2 regions of the Streptomyces sp. NBC_00659 genome follow, and region 1 is predicted to be linked to the other one. Evidence: predicted binding sites of a transcription regulator. Region 1 holds the regulator's gene; the other holds the start of a gene.
What was found. The regulator HrcA, encoded in region 1, represses chaperone genes, less so after heat shock. The targets are predictions, from matches to a motif close to TTNGCACTCNGNNNNNCNGAGTGCNAA.

Region 1 (4,476 bases):
ATCAAGGGGCACCGGCGCCGGACCCGGGGAACCGGCCGCCGACCGGTCACTCCGGCGCGGTGACGAAGTCGATCAGTTCCTCCACGCGGCCCAGGAGCGCCGGTTCCAGGTCCCTGTAGGAGTGGACCCGGGACAGGATGTGCTGCCAGGCCGCGCCGGTGTTCTCCGGCCAGCCCAGGGCCCGGCACACGCCCGTCTTCCAGTCCTGGCCGCGCGGGACCCGGGGCCAGCCCGGAATGCCCACGGAGGACGGCTTCACGGCCTCCCAGACGTCGATGTACGGGTGGCCGAGCACCAGGGCGTGCTCGCTCGTGACCGCCTCGGCGATCCGGGACTCCTTCGAACCCGGGATCAGGTGGTCCACGAGGACGCCGAGCCGGGCGTCCGGGCCCGGGGCGAACGCGTCGACGACCGCCGGGAGGTCGTCGACGCCCTCCAGGTACTCCACGACGACGCCCTCGACGCGCAGGTCGTCGCCCCAGACCCGCTCGACCAGTTCGGCGTCGTGGCGGCCCTCGACGTAGATGCGCCCGGCGCGCGCGACCCGGGCGCGGGCGCCGGGTACCGCCACCGAGCCGGAGGCCGTACGGCTGGGGCGTACGGGAGCCGCGGGCGCCGGGCGGACCAGGGTCACCACCTTGCCCTCCAGGAGGAAGCCGCGCGGTTCCAGCGGGAACACCCGGTGCTTGCCGAAGCGGTCCTCCAGGGTCACGGTGCCCGCCTCGCAGCGGATCACCGCGCCGCAGAAGCCGGTGCCGGGCTCCTCGACGACCAGACCCGGGTCCGCCGGGACCTCGGGCACGGACCGGGGCTTCTTCCACGGCGGGGTCAGGTCCGGAGAGTACTGGCGCATTCGGATGACGATAGGAGAAGCCCGGCGCCGCTCACCACGACACGCCGGAATCCGCCGTGCTGGAACCCCCGTACCGGACGCGCTCGGCCGGAATCCGCCGCGCCGGGCCCCGCCGTACCGGACGCGCTCGGCCGGAACCTGCCAGGCCGGAACCCGTGGTACCGGCCCCGCGTACCGGACGCGCTCAGCCGGAACCCGCCGTGCCGGAAGTCGTCGCGCCGAAACGTGCCGCCAAGGCGTCCCGTTGGGTCCGTACGAACATGGCGTCCACGACCGCCCCGTGCCCGGGGACGTACAGCGCGTTCTCGCCGCCCAGTCCGAGCAGCCGGTCGAGAGCCGCGGGCCAGCGTGACGGTACGGCGTCGGGGCCCGCCTGAGGCTCGCCCGACTCCTCGACCAGGTCGCCGCAGAACACCACCGCCGGGTCGCCGGACACGACGGCCACGAGGTCGTGGGCGGTGTGGCCCTCGCCCGTCCGCACCAGCCGGACCTCGACGCCGCCGAGATCCAGGTCCCAGGTGCTCCGGACGAAGCCGCGGGGGCGTACGAGGGTGTCGGCCGCCTCCTCCGCCGCCCTCGGGTCGAGACCGTTGCGCACCGCGTCCGCGCAGAGCTCGTCGCGGCCGTTCTCGTACGCCCCGGACGAACCGTCCGCGACGAGGATCCGTGCGCCCGCGAACGCCGCGGCGCCGAACACGTGGTCGAAATGCGGGTGGGTGAGCGCGATATGAGTCACACGCCCGCCGGTGAGGGCACGCGCGTCGGCGCACAGCGCGGCGCCCTCCGCGAGACTGGACCCGGCGTCGATCATCAGCGCCGCCCCCTCGCCGACGACGAGCCCGGCCGTGCAGTCCCAGCCCGGAAGCCGCCGTCGCCCCACCCGGGGCGCCAGCCTTTCCCACCCGAGCCCTTCCCAAGTCAGCCTCATGCGGCGACGCTAACGGTGACCAGGTGCCGTGCACGACATCGCAGGCCCGCCCTTGCCCGGGGCGTGCCTCACCGCCGTACACTGAGCTGGGGAACGTTGGCACTCGCGTGCGCTGAGTGCCAGACGAAAGCCACGAAGGCCACGAAGGCCACCGAGTCGACTTCTGGAGGTGTGCGCGATGCTCAGCGAACGCAGGCTCGAGGTGCTGCGCGCCATCGTCCAGGACTACGTGGGCACCGAGGAGCCGGTCGGCTCCAAGGCGCTCACCGAGCGGCACCGGCTGGGCGTCTCGCCCGCGACCGTCCGCAACGACATGGCGGTCCTGGAGGACGAGGGGTACATCGCCCAGCCGCACACCAGTGCCGGGCGCATCCCCACGGACAAGGGCTACCGCCTCTTCGTCGACAAGCTCGCCGGCGTCAAGCCGATGACCGCGCCCGAGCGCCGCGCCATCCAGAACTTCCTGGACGGTGCCGTCGACCTGGACGACGTCGTCGGCCGGACCGTGCGGCTGCTCGCGCAGCTCACCCGGCAGGTCGCCGTCGTGCAGTACCCCTCGCTGACCCGCTCGACCGTGCGCCATGTGGAGCTGCTGTCCATGGCTCCCGCACGGGTGATGCTCGTGCTGATCACGGACACCGGCCGGGTCGAACAGCGCATGATCAACTGTCCGGCGCCGTTCGGTGAGACGTCGCTGGCGGACCTGCGCGCCCGGCTCAACAGCCGGGTCGCGGGACGCCCCTTCGCGGACGTCCCGCAGCTCGTCCAGGACCTCCCGGACGCCTTCGAGGCGGAAGACCGGGGTACGGTCTCGACGGTGCTCTCCACACTGCTGGAGACACTCGTCGAGGAGACCGAGGAGCGGCTGATGATCGGCGGTACCGCCAATCTGACGCGATTCGGACATGACTTCCCTCTCACCATCCGGCCGGTGCTCGAAGCGCTGGAGGAGCAGGTCGTGCTCCTCAAGTTGCTTGGAGAGGCCGGGGATTCGAGCATGACCGTGCGAATCGGGCACGAGAACGCGTACGAGGGACTCAACTCCACGTCCGTGGTCTCCGTCGGCTACGGTTCGGGCGTTGAGGCAGTAGCCAAACTCGGCGTGGTCGGCCCGACCCGCATGGATTACCCGGGAACGATGGGAGCGGTACGAGCGGTGGCACGGTACGTCGGACAGATCCTGGCGGAGTCGTAAGTGGCCACGGACTACTACGCCGTACTCGGCGTGCGCCGCGACGCGTCCCAGGACGAGATCAAGAAGGCGTTCCGGAGGCTCGCTCGCGAGCTGCATCCGGACGTCAATCCCGATCCGAAGACGCAGGAGCGGTTCAAAGAGATCAACGCCGCGTACGAGGTGTTGTCGGACCCGCAGAAGAAGCAGGTCTACGACCTCGGCGGTGACCCGCTGTCCCAGCAGGGCGGCGCGGGTGCCGCCGGCTTCGGCGCGGGCGGCTTCGGGAACTTCTCGGACATCATGGACGCGTTCTTCGGCACGGCGTCGCAGCGCGGACCGCGCTCGCGCACCCGCCGGGGCCAGGACGCCATGATCCGGCTGGAGATCGAGCTCGACGAGGCGGCCTTCGGCACCACGAAGGACATCCAGGTCGACACGGCCGTCGTCTGCGCCACCTGCAACGGCGAAGGCGCGGCGCCCGGGACCTCCGCGCAGACCTGTGACATGTGCCGCGGCCGCGGCGAGGTGTCCCAGGTGACGCGGTCGTTCCTCGGCCAGGTCATGACCTCACGGCCGTGTCCGCAGTGCCAGGGCTTCGGCACCGTGGTCCCGACCCCGTGCCACGACTGCGCGGGCGACGGCCGGGTCCGTTCCCGTCGCACCCTCACGGTCAAGATCCCGGCCGGTGTGGACAACGGCACGCGGATCCAGCTCGCGGGCGAGGGCGAGGTCGGCCCCGGCGGCGGCCCCGCCGGCGACCTGTACGTCGAGATCCACGAGCTGCCGCACTCGACCTTCCAGCGGCGCGGCGACGACCTGCACTGCACGGTCACCCTCCCGATGACCGCGGCGGCCCTCGGCACCAAGGTGCCGCTGGAGACCCTCGACGGCATGGAGGAGGTCGACATCCGTCCGGGCACGCAGTCCGGCCAGTCGATCCCGCTGCACGGCCGGGGTGTCACCCACCTGCGCGGCGGCGGCCGCGGCGACCTCATCGTGCACGTCGAGGTCACCACGCCGACCAAGCTCGACGCGGAGCAGGAGCGGGTGCTGCGCGAGCTCGCCATACTGCGCGGCGAGGAGCGGCCCACCGGTCAGTTCCAGCCCGGTCAGCAGGGCCTCTTCTCCCGGCTGAAGGACGCGTTCAACGGCCGCTGATCCAAGCGGGGCACGGGGCGGGACACGCCCCGTGCCCTCCATGTCGGAGGCACTATTCGGACCGGCGACCGGTTTCTGACTTGTCCGGCGGACGTGACAACATGCCGTCATGTCCTCCGCGCTGACCGATCTCTTCCCTCACCCGATCGTGCAGGCCCCCATGGCGGGCGGAGTCTCCGTCCCGCAGCTCGCGGCCGCCGTGTCCGAGGCCGGCGGGCTCGGCTTCCTCGCGGCGGGGTACAAGACCGCCGACGGCATGTACCAGGAGATCAAGCAGCTGCGCGGGCTGACCGGCCGTCCCTTCGGCGTCAACCTGTTCCTGCCGCAGCCCGAGCACGCGGACGCGGCCGCGGTCGAGGTGTA
Region 2 (4,476 bases), 1.1 Mb from region 1:
TCCGGCCGCGGCGAGCGGGGCGAGGATCGCCTCCAGCTCCTCCGGGGTCTCCGCGAGCCGGGCGTCGTACGCCTGCTGCTTCCACTGCGAGTAGCGGAAGATGACGGGGAACTCGGGCGAGACGGCGGCACGCACCGCGGCGACGATCTCCGCCGAGAACTTCGTACGGGCCACCGGGTCGCCGCCGTACGCGTCCTCGCGCCGGTTGGTGCCGGCCCAGTGGAACTGGTCGAGCAGGTAGCCGTGGGCGCCGTGCAGTTCGACACCGTCGAAGCCGATGCGCTCGGCGTCGGCGGCGGCCTTGGCGAACGCCTCGATGACGTCGTCGAGGTCCTGCTGGGTCATGCTCTTGCCGGTGACCTCGGCGCCCTCCTTGTAGAGGCCGGAGGGGCCGACGGGCGGGGCGTCCGTGAAGGGCGGCTCGCCCGTCTTGCGGACCATGCCGATGTGCCAGAGCTGCGGGACGATCGTGCCGCCCGCCGCGTGCACGGCGTCGGCGACCTTCGCCCATCCGGCGAGCTGCTCATCGCCGTGGAAGCGCGGCACCGCGTCGCTCTGTCCGGCCGAGTCGTGGCCGACGTAGGTGCCCTCGGTGACGATCAGGCCGACGCCCGCGGCGGCGCGGCGGGAGTAGTAGCCGACGACGTCCTCCCCCGGTACACCGCCCGGCGAGAACATCCGGGTCATCGGGGCCATGGCGATCCGGTTCGGGACGGTCAGGCCGTTGATCGAGACGGGACGGGACAGGATCTCGGCTGCGCGGGTCGCGGCGTCAGTGGTCACGTGGGGGCTCCTCGAAGAGGTGGTCGGTATGACGTCGAGCGGTCTGCGAAGCAGGAGATTCCATGCGGTATGTGCACATGCATCAACTGCTCGTCAGCGTCAACCTCCGCACCGGGCGGGGCATTCCGCCGTACCCGCGCCCACCCCTGTGATCCGGGCCACGTCGTGGACCCGGCGCATCCCGGGGAGCCGTCCGGGAGTCGTCCGGGAAACGCCCGAGGGCGGCACCCCCCTTGCGGGAAGGTGCCGCCCTCGGAACGTCAGGACGGTTGATCGACCGGGGTCGATCAGAAGTCCATGTCACCGCCCGGCATGCCGCCCGGAGCACCGCCGGCAGCGGCCTTCTCCGGCTTGTCGGCGATGACGGCCTCGGTGGTCAGGAACAGCGCGGCGATGGAGGCGGCATTCTGCAGGGCAGAGCGCGTCACCTTCGCCGGGTCGATGATGCCTTCGGCGATCATGTCGACGTACTCACCGGTCGCGGCGTTCAGGCCGTGGCCGACGGGCAGGTTGCGCACCTTCTCGACGATGACGCCACCCTCGAGACCACCGTTGACGGCGATCTGCTTGAGCGGGGCCTCCAGGGCGAGACGCACGGCGTTGGCGCCGGTCGCCTCGTCACCCGTGAGCTCGAGCTTCTCGAAGACCGAGGAAGCCTGGAGCAGGGCCACGCCACCACCGGCGACGATGCCCTCCTCGACGGCCGCCTTCGCGTTGCGAACGGCGTCCTCGATGCGGTGCTTGCGCTCCTTGAGCTCGACCTCGGTGGCGGCACCGGCCTTGATGACGGCCACGCCGCCGGCCAGCTTCGCCAGACGCTCCTGGAGCTTCTCGCGGTCGTAGTCCGAGTCCGAGTTCTCGATCTCGGCACGGATCTGGTTCACACGGCCGGCGACCTGGTCGGCGGAGCCGGACCCGTCGACGATCGTGGTCTCGTCCTTGGTGATGACGACCTTGCGGGCACGGCCCAGCAGGTCCAGACCCGCGTTCTCCAGCTTGAGGCCGACCTCCTCGGAGATGACCTCGCCGCCCGTGAGGATGGCGATGTCGCCGAGCATGGCCTTGCGGCGGTCACCGAAGCCCGGAGCCTTGACGGCGACGGACTTGAAGGTGCCACGGATCTTGTTGACGACCAGGGTCGACAGGGCCTCGCCCTCGACGTCCTCGGCGATGATCAGCAGCGGCTTGCCGCCCTGCATGACCTTCTCCAGGAGCGGGAGCAGGTCCTTCACGTTCGCGATCTTGGAGTTCGCGATCAGGATGTACGGGTCGTCGAGGACGGCCTCCATACGCTCCATGTCGGTGGCGAAGTACGCCGAGATGTAGCCCTTGTCGAAGCGCATACCCTCGGTGAGCTCCAGCTCCAGACCGAAGGTCTGGGACTCCTCGACGGTGATGACGCCTTCCTTGCCGACCTTGTCCATCGCCTCGGCGATGAGCTCGCCGATCTGGGTGTCGGCGGCGGAGATGGAGGCCGTCGAAGCGATCTGCTCCTTGGTCTCGACATCCTTCGCCTGCTCCAGCAGGGCACCGGAGACGGCCTCGACGGCCTTCTCGATACCGCGCTTGAGGGCCATCGGGTTGGCGCCGGCGGCGACGTTGCGCAGACCCTCGCGCACGAGCGCCTGGGCCAGCACGGTCGCCGTGGTCGTACCGTCGCCGGCGACGTCGTCCGTCTTCTTGGCGACTTCCTTGACCAGCTCGGCGCCGATCTTCTCGTACGGGTCCTCGAGCTCGATCTCCTTGGCGATGGAAACACCATCGTTGGTGATCGTGGGGGCGCCCCACTTCTTCTCGAGGACGACGTTACGGCCCTTGGGGCCGAGGGTGACCTTGACGGCGTCAGCGAGCTGGTTCATCCCGCGCTCGAGACCGCGCCGTGCCTCCTCGTTGAACGCGATGATCTTGGCCATGTGAAGTGGTCCTCCCGGACGGGGTGGATTGCTCCGGATCGTGCCCGCGCCCGCGACGGACGGCCTGCAAGCCTTGTGGTTCCTTGCCCCACAGGCCTGCGGGCCTCGCTGACCCGATCCAAGTTCTGTCACTCTCACTGGGAGAGTGCTAACGCCAATGATTAGCACTCGACCCCTGCGAGTGCAAGCGCCTCTCACGAAAACAGGGCCGACGGGCGACCTCCGCACGCGCCCCGGAGGTCGCCCCCGCGAGCGGCCTCCACACGGGGGCACTCGCGGGCGCGCGGGCGCGCGCAGGAGCAGGCGGAGGGCCGGCGGAGGACGGCCGGAGGCGGCCGGGGACGTACGAGGGGCCCGCATCCCGGTGGGATGCGGGCCCCTCGTATGTGAGTTGCGTCGGTGGTCGTTCGCGCCCGATCAGACGGCGAGTTTGACCATGTCCGCCTGCGGACCCTTCTGGCCCTGCGAGATTTCGAACTCCACTCGCTGACCCTCTTCAAGGGTGCGGTAGCCGTCCATCTGAATCGCGCTGTAGTGCACGAAGACGTCCGCACCACCGTCGACCGCGATGAAGCCGTACCCCTTCTCCGCGTTGAACCACTTGACGGTGCCCTGAGCCATGCCTAACTCCCCTATTACTGGCCCTTGCACAGATCCACACTTCGCGGATCCGGGTCAGACCTCACCCCCCAACGGTTGGGGGTGTGCGCCGGAACGCGTCGACCGCGGCTGAATGTATCTGTCCAACTGCCCTCTGCAACAGGTCAATCGGACGAGAATTCTGGGCATGGCCGATCAATGATATGCGGAGAATGTGCAAGGATTCGGGGCAAGTCGGGCCCCGCAAATGCCATAAAATGCCCAAAAAGGCGAGCCATTTTGGCTACTTCTTATCGGCCCGCGAACGCTCACTCATATGCGTCCGGCATGAAACCAACATCCAAATTGGAGCGGCTTCCCCAACTCTAGCGCGTTCAACCCAACAGAATTGCCCCCTCCGTTTGTCTCACGGAGGGGGCAATTCTGTGAACGCGCCGTGTTGGGCATTACCGAGGGTAACGATCAGCCTCCGGCGACGGCCGGAATGATCGAAACGCCGACACCGTCCGGAGTCGCCGTCTCCAGGCCCTGCTCGAAGCGCACGTCGTCGTCGTTGACGTACACGTTGACGAAGCGGCGCAGCTTGCCCTGGTCGTCCAGGACGCGCGCGGCGATGCCCGTGTGGTTCTTCTCCAGGTCGCTGATGACCTCGGCGAGGGTCGTGCCCTCGGCCGTCACCTCGGCGGCGCCACCGGTGTAGGTGCGCAGGATGGTGGGGATGCGGACGTTGACGCTCATGATGCGAGGCCAGCCTCTCGGAAGGAGTCGAGGTTCGGGCGGATGGTCGCGGTCAGCCCGGTGTCCGAGGCCACCGCGTCCAGAGTCTTGAGGCCGTCGCCGGTGTTCAGCACGACCGTGGTGAGGGTCGGGTCGAGGAGACCGTTCTCGATCAGCTTGCGGGTGACGCCGACGGTCACACCGCCCGCCGTCTCGGCGAAGATGCCCTCGGTGCGCGCGAGCAGCTTGATCGCGTCGACGATCTGCTCGTCGTTCACGTCCTCCACCGCACCGCCGGTGCGCCGCGCGATGTCGAGCACGTACGGCCCGTCCGCCGGGTTGCCGATGGCGAGCGACTTGGCGATGGTGTCCGGCTTCTGCGGCCGTACGACGTCGTGGCCGGCCTTGTAGGCGACGGACACCGGGGAGCAGCCCTCGGCCTGGGCTCCGAAGATCTTGTAGG

Region 2: a site for HrcA is predicted at 2,822-2,848, ahead of groL (chaperonin GroEL). Genes of this name have one in related genera too.

The regions. Positions count from the first base shown of each region.
Region 1 covers NZ_CP109031.1:3,440,949-3,445,424, reverse strand. Annotated here, with positions in the region: gene OG410_RS14915 (DUF3097 domain-containing protein) at 47-853, opposite strand; gene OG410_RS14910 (MBL fold metallo-hydrolase) at 1,038-1,781, opposite strand; gene hrcA (heat-inducible transcriptional repressor HrcA) at 1,960-2,976, shown strand; gene dnaJ (molecular chaperone DnaJ) at 2,977-4,113, shown strand; gene OG410_RS14895 (nitronate monooxygenase) at 4,223-4,476, shown strand, end outside.
Region 2 covers NZ_CP109031.1:4,526,570-4,531,045, forward strand. Annotated here, with positions in the region: gene OG410_RS19540 (NADH:flavin oxidoreductase) at 1-783, opposite strand, end outside; gene groL (chaperonin GroEL) at 1,071-2,696, opposite strand; gene OG410_RS19550 (cold-shock protein) at 3,114-3,317, opposite strand; gene OG410_RS19555 (MoaD/ThiS family protein) at 3,759-4,034, opposite strand; gene thrC (threonine synthase) at 4,031-4,476, opposite strand, start outside.